Regions from separate parts of the Actinomadura sp. GTD37 genome, predicted to be linked through region 1. Evidence: riboswitches for the same ligand, from Rfam matches in the RefSeq annotation. Region 1 holds a riboswitch; the other holds the start of a gene.
What was found. Region 1 has a riboswitch for cyclic di-AMP ahead of ACA511_RS09145 (hypothetical protein). Riboswitches for the same ligand answer to the same signal wherever they lie in the genome.

Region 1 (7,792 bases):
CGGGAACGGCACGCCACATTCCGCCAGAGCCCCGGCAGCGGCGCGCTGCGCCCCGCGTCCGCGACCCGGCTGCCGGGGCTGTTCCTCGCCGGCGCGTGGACGGACACGGGCTGGCCCGACACGATGGAGGGAGCCGTGCGAAGCGGCCTCACCGCCGCCCGCCTCGTCCGGCGGCATCTGCAGGGGATGACCGCGGACGGGGTGAGCGGCCGATGACCACCGTCCCGACCTCGATCACCGACGGGCGCGCGCTCGTCGACCAGGCGATGCGCGCGTCCGCGGAGCGGCTCGACCCGTGGACCCGCCGCGTCGTCGCCTACCACCTCGGCTGGACCGACGCGGACGGCCGGCCCGCCGCGGCGGGCGGGAAGGCGCTGCGCCCCGCGCTGGCGCTGCTGTCCGCGCGGGCCGCCGGGGCGCCCCCGGAGACGGCGCTGCCCGGCGCGGTCGCCGTCGAGTTCGTGCACGCGTTCTCGCTGCTGCACGACGACATCATGGACGGCGACCGGACCCGCCGGCACCGTCCCGCCGCGTGGACGGTGTTCGGCCCGTCCGCCGCCATCCTCGGCGGCGACGCGCTGCTCGCCTTGTCGGAGGAGCTGCTGCTCGACCAGCAGACGCGGGGCGCGCACTGGGCGGCGCGCGCCCTGGCCGCCGCCACGCAGCGGCTCATCTCCGGGCAGGCGTCCGACCTCGGGTTCGAGCAGCGCGCCGACGTGTCGCTGGACGAGTGCGTCACGATGGCCGCCGACAAGACGGGCGCGCTGCTCGCCTGCGCCAGCTCGATCGGCGCGATGCTCGGCGAGGGGCCGACGCGGCTCGTCACCGGGCTGACCGGGTTCGGCGCCGAGATGGGCCTCGCGTTCCAGCTCGTGGACGACCTGCTCGGCATCTGGGGGAGCCCGGAGACGACCGGCAAGCCCGTCCTGTCGGACCTGCGGGCCCGGAAGAAGTCGCTGCCCGTGGTGTACGCGCTGAACGCCGGGACGCCGGACTCGGCGCGGCTCGCCGAGCTGTACGGGCGCGCGGAGCCGCCGTCCGAGGACGTCCTGCGGGAGATGGCGCGGCTGGTCGAGGCCGCCGGCGGCCGGGACTGGGCCGCCGCCGAGGCGGACCGCCGCATCGCCGCCGCCGAGCTGTGCCTCGACCAGGCCGGCGTGGACGACCACGTCGCCGCCGAGTTCCGGGACATCGCGCTCTTCGTCACCGCCCGGGACCACTGACCCGCCACGCACTGCGCGAGAAGGAGACCGCTGAATGACCACGACGGAAGCTCCGGAACTCACCGGCGCGGCGGCCGCCGCCGTCGCAGCCGCCCGCGACCACCTGCTCGGCCTCCAGTCGCCGGAGGGCTGGTGGAAGGCCGAGCTGGAGACCAACGTCACGATGGACGCCGAGGACCTGCTGCTCCGCCAGTTCCTCGGCATCCGCTCCGACGCCGACACCAAGGAGGCGGCGCGCTGGATCCGCTCGCGGCAGCGCGCCGACGGGACGTGGGCGAACTTCCACGGCGGCCCCGCCGACCTGTCCACCACGATCGAGGCGTACGTCGCGCTGCGGCTCGCCGGCGACCCGGTGGACGCCGACCACATGCGGCGCGCCGCAAAGTTCGCGCGGGACGCGGGCGGCATCGAGGGCAGCCGCGTGTTCACCCGGATCTGGCTGGCGCTGTTCGGGCAGTGGTCGTGGGACGACCTGCCCGTCATGCCGCCCGAGCTGATGTTCCTGCCGAGCCGGGTGCCGCTGAACGTCTACGACTGGGCGTGCTGGGCGCGGCAGACGATCGTCCCGCTGACGGTCCTCGGGTCGCTGCGTCCCGTCCGGGACCTGCCGGTCGACCTCGCGGAGCTGCGGACCGGCACCGTCCCGGCGCAGGACGCGAAGGGCTGGGGGCGGGCGTTCAACGCGCTCGACCGCGTCCTGCACGTGTACGAGAAGCGGCCGGTGCGGCCGCTGCGGAACGCCGCGCTGCGCCGGGCCGCCGACTGGATCATCGCCAGGCAGGAGGCCGACGGCTGCTGGGGCGGGATCCAGCCGCCCTGGGTGTACTCGCTGATGGCGCTGCACGTCCTCGGCTACGACCTCGACCACCCGGTCCTCAAGCGGGGGCTGGACGGGCTCGAGCGGTTCACGATCCGGGACGACAAGGGCCGCCGGCTGGAGGCGTGCCAGTCGCCGGTCTGGGACACCGTCCTCGCGATGAACGCGCTCGGCGACGCCGGCGCGGCCCGCGACGATCCCGCGCTGCTGCGCGCGGGCCGCTGGATCGTCGGCGAGGAGGTCCGTGGGCCGGGCGACTGGGCGGTGCGGCGGCCCGACACCCCGCCGGGCGGGTGGGCGTTCGAGTTCGACAACGACGTCTACCCCGACACCGACGACACCGCCGAGGCGATCCTGGCGCTGCGCAAGGTGGCGCTGCCGGAGGCGTCCGAGCCGGTCGAGCGGGCCGTCCGGTGGCTGAACGGCATGGCGTCGCGGGACGGCGGGTTCGGCGCGTTCGACGCCGACAACACCCGCGAACTGTGCACCAAGCTGCCGTTCTGCGACTTCGGCGCCGTCATCGACCCGCCGTCCGCCGACGTCACCGCGCACGTCGTCGAGGCGCTCGCCCACGAGGGCCTCGCGGAGACGGCCGTGGTGAAGCGGGCCGTGGTGTGGCTGCTGAAGGCGCAGGAGGAGGACGGCTCCTGGTTCGGGCGCTGGGGCGCCAACCACGTGTACGGGACGGGCGGCGTCGTGCCCGCGCTCATCGCCGCCGGGGTCCGGCCGGGCAAGCCCGCGATCCGCCGCGCCGTGGCGTGGCTGGAGGAGCACCAGAACTCCGACGGCGGCTGGGGCGAGGACCTGCGCTCCTACGACGACCCCGCGTGGATCGGGCGGGGCGAGTCCACGGCGTCCCAGACGGCGTGGGCGCTGCTGGCGCTGTTCGCCGCCGGGGAGCGCTCCGCCGCCGTGGACGCGGGCGTCCGGTGGCTGGTGGAGAACCAGCGCCCGGACGGGAACTGGGACGAGGACCAGTTCACCGGCACCGGCTTCCCCGGCGACTTCTACATCAACTACCACCTCTACCGGCTGGTGTTCCCGATCAGCGCCCTCGGCCGCTACCTGGGGGGCGCCACGTGACGCGGCTCGTCGTGTGCGCGGCGCTCGGCATGGAGGCGCGGGCCGTCTCGCGGGACGGCCTGCGCGTCGTCCGGACCGGGATGGGGCCCGCCAGGGCGCGGGCCGCCGCCGAGCGGCTGCCCGAGTTCGGCGCGCTGGCCGTCGCCGGCTGCGGCGGGGCGCTGGACGCGCGGCTGCGTCCCGGCGACCTGTTCGTCGCGACCGAGGTCCGCGGGCCGTCCGGGACGGTGCCGTGCCGTTTCGGGCCCGTCGAGACCGAGGAGCACACGGTCACGGTGGAGACGACCGAATTCACTCTGCCAAAGGAGGTCCGAACACCATGAGCATGCCGCTACGCCAGAGCCTTCGCATCGGAACCTATATCCTCCGCAACAAGATCCGCGGCAGGGAGAAGTACCCGCTCATCGCGGAACTGGAACCGCTGTTCGCGTGCAATCTGGCCTGCGCCGGCTGCGGGAAGATCCAGCATCCGGCCGACACGCTGAAAAGGCGGATGCCCGTCGAGCAGGCCGTCGCCGCCATCGAGGAGTGCGGCGCGCCGATGGTGTCCATCGCGGGCGGCGAGCCGCTCATGCACCCGCAGATCGACGAGCTCGTGAGCGAACTCGTGAAGCGCAAGAAGTTCGTCTTCCTGTGCACGAACGCGCTGCTCATTCCCCGGAAGATCGACAAGTTCAAGCCGTCGCCGTACTTCGCCTGGGCCGTGCACATCGACGGCCTCCGGGAACGGCACGACGAGTCGGTCTGCAAGGAGGGCGTCTTCGACGACGCCGTCGCCGCCGTGAAGGAATGCCAGCGCCGCGGATTCCGCGTCACCACCAACACGACGGTCTTCAACACCGACACCCCGCAGAACGTCATCGAGGTCATGAACTACCTCAACGACGATCTGAAGGTCGACGAAATGATGATCTCGCCGGGGTACGCCTACGACAAGGCGCCCGACCAGGAGCACTTCCTCGGCGTCCAGGAGTCGCGGGAACTGTTCCGCAAGGCGTTCGCCGACGGGAACCGCAAGCGCTGGCGGCTGAACCACTCGCCGCTCTTCCTGGACTTCCTGGAGGGCAAGGTCGACTTCCCGTGCACGGCCTGGGCGATCCCGTCCTACTCGCTCTTCGGGTGGCAGCGTCCGTGCTACCTGATGTCGGACGGCTACGCGCAGACCTACCAGGAACTCCTGGACGAGACCGACTGGGACTCCTACGGCCGCGGACGCGACCCGCGGTGCGCCAACTGCATGGCCCACTGCGGCTACGAGCCCACGGCGGTCATGGCCACCGTCGGCTCGCTGAAGGAGTCCATCAGGGCGGTGCGGTCCACCTGACCGCAGCGCCCGGAGGGCGGGAGGTTCGCTCCCGCCCTCCGGGCGTCGGTCAGGCGTCGCTGAGCTTCGTCGGCCGGTAGGCCTTGTACTCGCTGCCCGAGTCCAGGCCGTAGTCGCGCGTCCGGTAGTCGGTGCCGTAGCGGCCGCGCTGCTCGTAGGCCCAGTAGGACGTGTGGTCTCCGTCGGCCCACTTCTCGAAGATGACGACGTGGCGGGTCGTGTTGGTGCCCTCCGCGTCCATGACGAGGTCGCCCTTCTTCAGTTCCGACATCGCGATGCGGGAGGTGTGGCGCGACGACGTCAGGCCGACCGTGTTCTCTCCCGGCTTGGGCAGGCCCAACGCCATGGACACGTATCCCGAGCAGTCGGCCCGGTAGCCCTCGTGGGACCTGACCTGGCTGTAGGACACCCGGTCCGAGCTGTGCGGGTTCCACGTCCTAGCCCGCTCGATGACCTCGGACCGCTCGTCCACGGCCTTCTTCTTCTCGGACCTGTCGGACGTGTCCGGCACGGCCTTGCGCGGCTGGGGGACGGATTTGACGGCGGCGACCGATGTGCCGGTATCGGACGGACGCTCCGCCAGTTGCACCGTCGTCGCGGCCACGCCGAACACGGCGAGACCGACGAGCGCTCCATTGGTGCGGGGGCTCAGGCCGAAAATGCCCTTGCTCCTGGTGTGCTTGCCTTTCAAGGGGGGCTCCTTCTTCCATGTGCCGCCTACCGGGTTAGCTGACGGGTTCGGACGTGGAAGTCGCCCTACGGCCTGCGGGCAGGCCGATTCACCCCAGTGCAGGGAGGGTGGGTCCCCGGCTCCGCGCTACGGCGGACTCGGCGGTGCCGCTGCGGTCCCCGGGGCACGATGGGCCCCATGAAGGAGAGAGCGGCGCTGATGTTGTAAAGGCCCTGCCGAGGCGGATCGCCTCCGGGCGTTGCCTGCACGGCGCTGAGCGTGCACGGCACTGCGCGACGCGTGGACCGCGTCGCCCGCCCACGCTGGTGTGGCATGTGCGCCAGGTGGGGCAAGAGCGCCTGGCTGGCGCCTTGGTGAGCGCAAAGCTACAGAACCTCTCAAGGGATGGCAAACCCCGACAAAATCATCAACCCCCAGCTCAGCGCCCCAGACCGTCCCCTGTGGGGCCTCCGGCCGGCTCCGCCGTGCCCGCCGGGAGGGCCGCGCCCCGCCGGCCCGGCGGGGGCGCCGCGGCGCGGTGCCGCCCGCGGGCCCGGCACCCCGTCCGGGACGGGGACCGGTAGTTCTCGCGCACCGCGAAAACGGCAGTTCGGTGATCAGGAATGATGAGCGCGGCCGAGTATCGGCCCGTCCGCCGGAGAGTGCCCGGGATGCTCGCCGGAGGTGTCGGGGACGGTCATCGCACGTGATCAGGAGGCCATTCCTCGCTCCATTGCCGGAACGTGATAGGCCACGTATGATCATCGCCGGATCCCGGCCCCCAGGGAGGCGTTTAATGACGCATGGGAAAAGGGCCGCCCGCGGCCTTCTCTTTCTCGCGGTGCTGGGCGCCGCGGCCTGCGGAGGGGCGGAAGGCGACGGCGGCGGCACACCGCCGCCCGCCGCGCAGCGGTCCGCACCCCCGGCCGCGCCGACGGAGCCGAGCGAGTCTCCGCAGACCGACCCGGGCGCCGCGCCGGGGCTCGCGGGGGCGCGCGCCGCGCTGGAGGCGTTCCTGCACGGGCAGGCGGCGGGCGACGCCTCCGTGTGCCGTTACGTCCGCGAGGACAGCGACTTCGTCAACAGCCCCGCGCTGAAAGGCGACTGCCGCAAGGGAGTGAAGGCCACCCCGCATTTCCTCAGGCCGAAGGAACGGCTCGCGCTCGGCCAGATCATGGCCACCGGAGGGAAGATCACCAAGCCGGGCGAGGCGGTCGTGCCGTTCTCCGGCCTGCGCTGGACGGACGGGCACCTGACGCGGGAGGCCCTCCAGCCGCAGTTCGTGCTGCGCCGCGACGCCAAGGGAATGTGGCAGATCATCCGCTGACGCCGCGGTGAGCCGGTCTCCCGGAGACCCCGTGTCCGGGAGACCCGTCCTCCGCCCGCGCCGTCCAGGTTCCGCGCGGTTCCGCGCGGTTCCGTACGGTTCCGGTCAGGCGCCGTACATGCGGATCCAGTCGACTTCGAGGACCGCGCTGTCGCGGGTGTCGATGCCGGGCGCGGTCAGCTTCTTCAACTCGGGCATCCAGTCGAGCTGGATCGCCTGGCCCATGGGGCCCGGCGGCCGCACGTCCGGATCCGACGTGTGGAACCAGCGCCGGCCGTCCACGTACCCGTTGATCTCCTTCGCGGTCCACTCGACCGCGAACGTGTGCCAGGCGGTGAGGTCGACCTCCACGTGGTCGGCGACGCGCCCCGAGTTGCCTTCGCGCCCCTTCTGCTCCGACCCCTTCCGCTGGTCGTAGTGGAGGAAGAAGTTCGCGCCCGTCCGGAGCCCGCTGTCCTCGTAGGTCTCCATGTAGTCGATCTCGCCGCCGCCGTCCTTGGGGGCGGTGTCGCCGCCGCCGTTGACGGGCCACAGCAGCAGGTTCGCGTTGTAGCAGGCGCAGGCCCGGTTCATCCTCAGCCGCGTCTCCCAGCGGCCGAGCTCCTGGTCGCCGTCGCGCCAGCCGAGCCCGCCGGTGGTCCCGTCGGGCAGGCCGGTGATCCGCAGCGCCCCGTCCACGACGGTCACGGCGCTCGGGCTGCGCCTCCCGTTGCCGGCGTGCCCGTCCCCGTCGTAGACCTCCCATGCCTCCGGGTCGAGAGGGCCGTCGAACTCGTCGGCCGCCAGCGGACGCCCCCACCCGCGGCTCCGCGCCGCCGTCACCGCGCCGGCGGCGTCGCCGGTCTTCGCCTCGCCGGCCTTGGGCGGCGCCGTCCTGCCGGTGGGGACCGGGTGGAAGTCGGCCGCCGCACTGGTGCGTCCGATATCGGCCGAGCTCTCATGCAGGGCGGCCAACGCCGAGACCCCGACGGTCACCGCGGTGACCGCCACGACGACGGCCCGTCTTCGGAAAGAGAAGGACACGATCCAACCTCCGCACCGGACGAATTGTGCCGACAGCCGATTCAAGCCGCCCCGCACTCGACTAATTCATCCGGAACCTACTCGGCGCGCGTATCGGGGCCCTAGGGCCCTAGGGCCCTGTGCGGGGCTCCGGGGGACCTCAAAATCGCGCCTCCGGTCAATCCCGCGGCGGCATTCCGAGCCAGGTCACGATGGCCGTGGAACGGTTCGGGGCGCCGAGCTTGGCGTAAAGCCGGTTGATGTAATTCTTGACGGTCTTCTCGGTGAGAAATAGCTTGGCCGCGATCGTCGAGTTCGGATGTCCCTGCGTTATCAGGTCCATGAC
Region 2 (7,792 bases), 830 kb from region 1:
CAGTCACCCGGAAATAAGACGAAATGTCAACAGGCGGTGGAGGGGCGGCCGCCCGGCCGGTCCCGGCGGGCGTCAAGCGCTTTCGCGGACGACCAGTTCGGGGCGCTGGACGACCTGGCGGTGCTGGTGGGACTTGCCCTCGCTCATCTCGGCCAGCGCCAGTTCGGCCGCCTCCCAGCCCAGCTCGCGGCGCGGCTGCCGGACCGTGGTGAGCGGGACCGCGGCGCTCGCGGCCAGCTCGATGTCGTCGTAGCCGATGACGGCGATGTCGTCCGGGACGCGGACGCCGAGCCGGGTCAGCTCGTTGATCAAGCCGATGGCCAGCAGGTCGTTGGCGCAGAACACGCCGTCCGGCCGCGGCGAGACGGCCAGGACCTCGTGGGCGGCGGCCTGGCCCTCGGTGGGGCTCAGGGCGTCCTGGACCAGCGTGCGGGGCTCGCGGAGACCCGCCTCGACGATCGTCCGGGCCGCGCCGTCGCGGCGGTCCACGCACGGCAGCGGTTCGGGGACGCCGGTCACGAAGACGATCCGCTCGCGGCCGATGCCGAGCAGGTACGCGGCGGCGATCTCCCCGCCCGCGACATGGTCGACCCGCGCCGAGCACGCCTCGGACGCGTCGCGGTCGATCACCACCACGCTCATCCCGGCCGCGCGCAGCCGGGACAGGTCGCCCGGATTCCCGCCGACCGGGATGATCAGTACGCCGGCGGCGCGCTGCTCCTCCAGGAGTTCCAGCGAGCGGCGCTCCTTGGCCGGCGACTGGTCGCTGGAGAGCCAGAGGGCGTCGTGGCCCGCCGCGTTGAGCGCCGCCTCGGCGCCGCGCGCGACATCGGACGCGTACGGGTTGGCGAGGTCCTCGACGACGATGCCGAACGCCCGGCGCGGCTGATCGCCGAACTCGCCCGCGGTGCGCTCGGGGCCCCGGCGGAGCCGGCGGGCGGTCTCGTTCCGGACGAATCCGAGCTCCTCGATCGCCGCGCGGACGCGGTCACGGGTAGCTTCGGCCACGAGATCTGGCCGGTTTAGGACATTCGAAACGGTCCCAACTGAGACTCCAGCACGTCTCGCGACCTCACGAATACTGGTCTGTGGCAACTCGCTCCTCGTCCCGTCCCAGGAGTGTTTCCCCAGGTAGTGGAGTTATGGGCGGCATGCCGCCGATATAGCGGCCACGTACCGTCGTCAAACGGTCGCATACCGCGTTCGGACAGCGCTTGACGGGCCGGATCCGGCCGCCTAGCGTTCCGAGCCGAAGCGTAGCTTGAAACGATTCACGATCTTGGTCCACGGCCAGAACCGGCGAGTCCGACGAGAGGGGACGGGTGGATGGCTGGCGGTCTCATCCCGGCTCCCTCGGACGGCCAACGAGTGAATCGTCACCCGGAGTTCCCCCGAACGACCCCGCAATCGGCCAGGCGGCCACCTCCGGCCAAGCACGTGAGACGGCAAAGGAACCCGATGATCTAAGTCCGGAAGGCTCCGGACCCGGCAACCCAACGCGCGTACAGAGGCCCAAACCCCGTGCCTGTGCAGCGGACGGCTGCATCCCCGCGGTCATCACCACGGACGAGGGAGGACGGAGTGGAAACAGCCACACTCGCACGTCGTGGCACCGACGATTTCGGGCTGAACGAGGAGGAGATCCGGCTGCTCGCCCAGATCGCGAGCGGTGTCACCGCCGATGTGGCGGCACGCAAGCTGGAGTTGAGCGCACGGACCTTGCGGCGCCGGCTGCGGACGATCTGCGACCGGCTGGAGGTCAACACCCCTATCGAGGCCGTGGTGTGGGCGGCCCGGAGGCAGCTCATCTAACCGGCTTCACCCCCGACGCTCGCCAGGGGACGGGCGAGCGTCACCGAGAGATCAGCGTCGTCGAGAGACCCAGGCGGCGAACGCACCCGAATTCCGTCCGACCCCGCAGCGGCGGCGCCGGCGCTCTGACAGGTAGGTCCCTGCAGGAGGCGTCGCCGCGGACGGCGTTCGAGTTCCACGCCGACGGATCTCGTCAGCATGCTTCGCGGCGGACCGGGGAACCAGCGGTCAGGCGACTCTGACGGTCAGGAGCCCCACCGGCCAAGCGATTCGGACGGTCAGGCGATTCGGCCGGTCAGGCGACTCGGACGCCGCCGGCGAAGGGACGTCCGCCCATCGGGGCGATCTTCACGACGTCGCCGGTGTGCGGCGCGTGCAGCATCTTGCCGTCGCCGACGTACATCCCCATGTGGTGGAGGTCGGCGTAGAAGAACACGAGGTCGCCCGGCTGGAGTTGGCTGCGCGACACGTGCGTGCCCGCGTTCCACTGGCTGCCGGTGTAGTGCGGCAGGTTGATGCCGACCTGCTTGTAGGCCCACATCGTCAGGCCGGAGCAGTCGAAGGTGGTCGGGCCCGCGGCGCCCCAGACGTAGGGGCGTCCGATCTTGCCCATGGCGAGGCGCAGCGCCTGCGCGGCCTTGCCGGTGCCGATGACGGGGAGCTTGGCGAGCTGGGTGGGGTCCCGCTTGACGAGCGTGCCGCGGACCTTCTCGTAGGTCTCGGTGACCTTCTTGCGCTGCGAGTCGAGCTGGGCCCGCAGGTCCTTGACCTGCTTGGCGCGCCCTTCGGCGGACTTGCGGGCGCGCTGGGCGGCCTGCATGGCCTGCATGAGCCCGAGGACCTTGGTGCTGTCCTGCTTGGCGAAGTAGTTGAGCGTCGCGGCCTGGTCGAGGACGGCCTGCGGGTCCTGGGAGGCGACGAACGAGACCGCGGGGTCGGAGCCGCCCTGCATGTAGCTGGTCGCGGCGAGGGCGCCGACCTTCTGGCGGAGCGTCCGGAGCGTCTTCTCCTGCCGCTCGGCGTTCTCGGCGGCGACCTCGGCGGCCCGCCGGGACTGCGCGAGCTTCACCTTCAGGCCGTTGTACTGCTCGGTGAGCTGCTCGAGCTGGTCGGCGAGCTTGAAGGCCTGGGACCGGAGCTCCTTGGTGGAGGGCTCGGGGTCGGCGTGCGCGACGGCGATGGTGCGCGGGGCGACGACGTGCGGTGCCGCCGTCAGGGCGACGAGCGCGCCGGCCACGGTCACCGCGCGGCCGCGGAAGCGTGAAAGGGAAGCAGGCCGCGATGGCTCCACGAATTCTCCTCTCCAGGTCCGCCTACCGGGTTAGCTGACGGGTTCGGGCCGGAGCAGCCCGTCCGCGAGCATGTGCGGGTCGGCCCGCGACACTGCGGATTCACCCCTCACGGATTCGGCCCGGGAGGACGATCCCCCGGCCGCTCCGAAAGTGGGTCCCCGGCTCCAGGGGCGCTGGTTGCGGCCCGCGGACTCGGCGGTTCGGCCTCCGTTCTACGGGCGGCCGACGTCAGCGATGGACACTAACGGAACCAGCAATGGATGCCAACTAGAACTCGCGAAATCGCAGGTCGCCGTGGCGGGGCGTGACGGGAGGCGGGTCCGGGCCCCGGGTTCGCGGTGTGTTTTGGGTCACTTTCCGAGCGCCGAAGGCCGTGCCTAGTCGTTTTTATCTAGTCACACGTATGGGCCGCTCACGACGCGTATGCGGACGCGAGCGTTTGGTAATGCCCGGTGTTCGATAATCTCGCCTGTTTGTGGAGGTCGTGATCCGGCGTGCGCATACCGCCGACGTTCAGGAGATACGCGGGCTGGTGGATCTGTACGCCGGGTCCGGGCGGCGCCTGCTGAAGAAGTCCACCGTGAAGCTGTACGAGGACGTCCAGGAGTTCTGGGTCGCCGAGGACGTCCAGCAGGGGACGCCCGGCCCCGTCATCGGCTGCGGCGCCCTGCACGTGATGTGGGAGGACCTCGCCGAGGTCCGCTCCGTCGCCGTGGAGAAGGGGCACGGCGGGCGCGGCATCGGGCACCGCATCGTCACCCGCCTCCTGGAGACCGCGCGGGAACTCGGCGTGCGGAGGGTGTTCTGCCTTACCTTCGAGGTGGAGTTCTTCGCCCGCCACGGCTTCCAGCCGATCCTCGGGACTCCGGTGGCGCCAGAGGTGTACGAGGAGCTTCTCCGCTCCTACGACGAAGGCGTGGCAGAGTTCTTGGACCTCGACCGGGTCAAGCCGAATACGTTGGGCAACACCCGGATGTTGCTTCGCCTGGAGGACTGACCCAAATGAGCGATTCCCCCCACCGCGGGCGGCCCTACCAGCCGCCGCAGGGCCAGGGTTCCTACGGCCCGCCACCCCCGTACCAAGCGTCGCAATGGCAGCAACCCCAGCAGCAACCGGCGCAGCAGCAATGGCAGCAGCAGCCCCAGCAGGACTGGGGGCAGACCCATGAGGCGTCCTACGACCAGTACGGCGGCTCCTACGACGACGCCCACGGCGGTGAGATGGAGCTTGCCCCGATCCACCGGAGGGCCGTCGCCAGGCTCATCGACAACGGGCTCGTCGCGGTCTTCGGCTTCGCGCTCATCCTGCCGGTGACCGTCGCCGCGTTCGGCCTCGGCGACACGGGCGCCTCCGACGAGGAGGAGAGCGGCATCTGGAACTGGCCCATCATTTTCACCTTGTTCTGCGTCATGTCGGTGCTGCCGTTCCTCTACGAGGCCGTCCAGCTGTCCATGTGGGGGCGGACGCTGGGCAAGCGCATCATGGGCCTGGGCATCGTGCAGGCGCGTCCCGCGGGACAGCCGATGAGCACGACGCAGGCGGCCTGGCGCGCCGGGATAGTCCATGTGGGTTACCAGATCGGTGTCTTCTTCTTCCTCGTCCTGGCGGTGATGGTGTGGGAGTACGCCGCGTACGGCATGGCGCTCGTCTGGGTGGGCGGCCTGATGGCCTACCTGTGGGCCATCTGGGACCAGCCTCTGCACCAGGCTCTGCACGACCGCCTCGCCGGCACGCTCGTCATCGATGAGCGGGTCGGATACGACGAGCACGCCGAGTACGCGGAGTAAGGCCGCGATGGGGGCCTCCCTCGCGGAACCGGGTCAGCGCCTGCTCGCGCGCGTCGTCGACACGCTCATCGTCGGTGTGCCCGTCATCGTCGTCGTCCGCGGACTGGTGTCCGGGCACACGGTGGACGTCGTCGCCCCGCCCGCCGTGGCCGCGTGCATGCTGCTGTACGAGGCGATCCAGCTCGCCCTCTGGGGCCGGACCGTGGGCAAGCGCCTGGCGGGCATCGAGGTCGTCGTCGCCCCGCCGGACGGACAGCCCGGCGGGGCGGCCCCGGAGACGGCGGGCGGGGAGACCCGTCCCGGTGTCCTGCCGTCCGTTCTCCGCGCGGCGGTCTATTCGCTGCCGATCGCGGCGCGTCCGATCCCCGTCCTCGGTCTGCTGGCGAGCGTCTTCTGGGTCGCGAACGCCGGGCTCATGTTCGAGGGCACGCGCCGCCAGGCCGCCCACGACAGGCTCGCCGGGACGCTCGTCGTAAAACGCCCCCACCCCTGATTCACGGGCCTTCTGGAGCCCTCTCAGCCGCGTTCGGGTGCGCTCGCGGCGGCTCGATCCCCGCCCATCGCCCGGCCGGAGCCCGTCCATCGCCCGCGATCCATCGCGGGACGATGCTATTCGCCCGCCTCCCGCCCGCCTTTGATGGGAGATGGCCGGGTCTGTTTCGGACGCCCGCGTTCGCGGGCGAATCGCAGCTCGTTCCGGTTACGGCCCTGAATCGGACCGGGATGTGTCGCGTCCCGGACGCCGCCTCCGGATTGGAAGTTTCTTACGCCGCTGTTGCCCCGCCGCCTACGCGCGGCCCCGGATGCCGCTTCAAGACGTCGCTTCATAGCGGTGGAGGACTTACTCTGAGTGGGACGCGGTCTCACCCCGAACGGACTTTCCCGCGGCCATGCGCGACGGGACGCTAGGAGGGCCGCGTTCGCGCCGGCGCGGCCGGACGCGAGCTTGAAGAAGTGGGAGATCGTGCGGTCGGATTGTGCCTCAATCTCCTGATTCACTCGTCGAAGCGGGGGCGGCGGGCTTGGCCGGATCGCGGAAGGCGACTTCCCGGCCGCCCGGCTCCGGAACAGATTTTCGGTTCCGCCGCCCTTCCTGTTATCCCTCGACATGGCCCGGTCAGGGCGATGTCTCTGCCGGCCGTCTCTCCCCGTCGGCGGCCGGTTAGCACCGTTACGTCAGGGTTAATCGTTGGCCGCGGTGCCGCCGCGCACCCGCTGTTAAGGTCCCGGGCGGCGGCTTTTCCGTCCGGGCCGGACGTCCCGCTGGAAACCGGGACGTCCGCAAACCCGCCCCAATGCCTGAGTGCGGCCAGGTCAGCGTCGTCCGTGGTGACACCGGTCACGCCAAATCTCCGGCCATGGCCGCCGGCCGGAAATTCACGCGGCGGCCGGGCCGTCGCGGGCCCCGGCACGTCCGCCGGATGCCCGGAAACGATGAGTCCGATTACGCCGGGTCACCGGCGGGAAGGCGACTTCGTCCGCACTGCCGGTTCAACACGAGTGCTGGAATTGTCATCCGCGGAGTTCTCGGTATATCTTTGTCAACCGATTGAAGTTTTGCTCCAGCTGAAAGGTCTGTCCCCATGGCACAGAAGGTTCAAGTGCTTCTCGTCGACGACCTCGACGGTGGCGAGGCGGACGAGACCGTAGCGTTCTCGATCGACGGCGCCTCCTACGAGATCGACCTGAGTGGCGCCAACGCGACGAAGCTGCGGGAATCGCTGCAGCCGTTCGTGGAGAAGTCCCGCAAGGCGGGCGCGGTCTCGCGCCGCCGCCGGCAGCGTGGCGCGTCCAGCCGCGAACGCAGTGCCGAGATCCGCGCCTGGGCCAAGAACAATGGCATCAAGGTCAATGAGCGCGGACGCATCCCGGCCCACGTGATCGAGCAGTACGAGGCGGCCAACTGAGTCGCTCCTCCGCCTGCGGCCCGTCTCCGATTACGAGACGGGCCGTTCGCTTGTGGCGTAGCGGCAATGGGGTTCGCGCGCCGCGCGGCGCGGTAGACAGGCCGCGCGGGGCGGAACAACGGCCCCATTGGTCACTCTCTCCCCGCAGCCCGTCGACCTGCGGAAAGCCCCCCGTTCGCTTGAGGCGTAGCGGGAACATGACGCACCGATGCGGTAGTTGGATGAGACTGAACAGCGCTTAGCTGGGGAACGTCTTCTGGTGGGAGTGCACCGGGCGGCCTCCTCGGGGCGGGCTAGCATGCGGAAGGACAGTTCCGGACGTTCCGGACTCTGCCCAACCGCTCTGTGAGGAGCGACGAGATGTTCGAGAGGTTCACCGACCGCGCGCGGCGCGTTGTCGTCCTGGCTCAGGAGGAGGCCAGGATGCTCAACCACAACTACATCGGCACCGAGCACATCCTCCTCGGCCTGATCCACGAGGGCGAAGGTGTCGCTGCCAAGGCTCTGGAGAGCCTCGGGATCAGCCTTGAGGCGGTGCGCCAGCAGGTCGAGGAGATCATCGGCCAGGGTCAGCAGGCGCCGTCGGGCCACATCCCGTTCACTCCGCGTGCCAAGAAGGTCCTCGAGCTGTCACTGCGCGAGGCGCTGCAGCTCGGCCACAACTACATCGGTACCGAGCACATCCTGCTCGGGCTGATCCGCGAGGGCGAGGGCGTCGCCGCCCAGGTGCTGGTGAAGCTCGGCGCCGACCTCAACCGGGTCCGCCAGCAGGTCATCCAGTTGCTGCACGGCTACCAGGGCAAGGAGCCGGCCGCCTCCGGCGGTCCCTCCGAGTCGGCTCCGTCCACCTCCCTCGTCCTCGACCAGTTCGGCCGCAACCTGACGCAGGCCGCGCGCGAGGGCAAGCTGGACCCGGTCATCGGCCGGGACAAGGAGATCGAGCGGGTCATGCAGGTGCTGTCCCGCCGCACCAAGAACAACCCCGTCCTCGTG

Region 2: linked by a shared signal. The riboswitch ahead of ACA511_RS05260 (C40 family peptidase) and the one ahead of ACA511_RS09145 (hypothetical protein) in region 1 are both predicted to bind cyclic di-AMP.

The regions. Positions count from the first base shown of each region.
Region 1 covers NZ_JBGNUS010000001.1:1,909,600-1,917,391, forward strand. The annotation lists gene hpnE (hydroxysqualene dehydroxylase HpnE) at 1-216, shown strand, start outside; gene ACA511_RS09125 (polyprenyl synthetase family protein) at 213-1,223, shown strand; gene shc (squalene--hopene cyclase) at 1,258-3,123, shown strand; gene ACA511_RS09135 (hypothetical protein) at 3,120-3,446, shown strand; gene hpnH (adenosyl-hopene transferase HpnH) at 3,443-4,447, shown strand; gene ACA511_RS09145 (hypothetical protein) at 4,497-5,138, opposite strand; cyclic di-AMP (ydaO/yuaA leader) riboswitch at 5,146-5,291, opposite strand; gene ACA511_RS09150 (hypothetical protein) at 5,914-6,444, shown strand; gene ACA511_RS09155 (glycoside hydrolase family 16 protein) at 6,550-7,467, opposite strand; gene ACA511_RS09160 (response regulator) at 7,625-7,792, opposite strand, start outside.
Region 2 covers NZ_JBGNUS010000001.1:1,082,949-1,090,740, forward strand. The annotation lists gene ACA511_RS05250 (LacI family DNA-binding transcriptional regulator) at 73-1,095, opposite strand; gene ACA511_RS05255 (LuxR family transcriptional regulator) at 1,582-1,812, shown strand; gene ACA511_RS05260 (C40 family peptidase) at 2,108-3,055, opposite strand; cyclic di-AMP (ydaO/yuaA leader) riboswitch at 3,107-3,312, opposite strand; gene ACA511_RS05265 (amino-acid N-acetyltransferase) at 3,580-4,101, shown strand; gene ACA511_RS05270 (RDD family protein) at 4,107-4,892, shown strand; gene ACA511_RS05275 (RDD family protein) at 4,900-5,385, shown strand; gene ACA511_RS05280 (Lsr2 family protein) at 6,476-6,799, shown strand; gene ACA511_RS05285 (ATP-dependent Clp protease ATP-binding subunit) at 7,160-7,792, shown strand, end outside.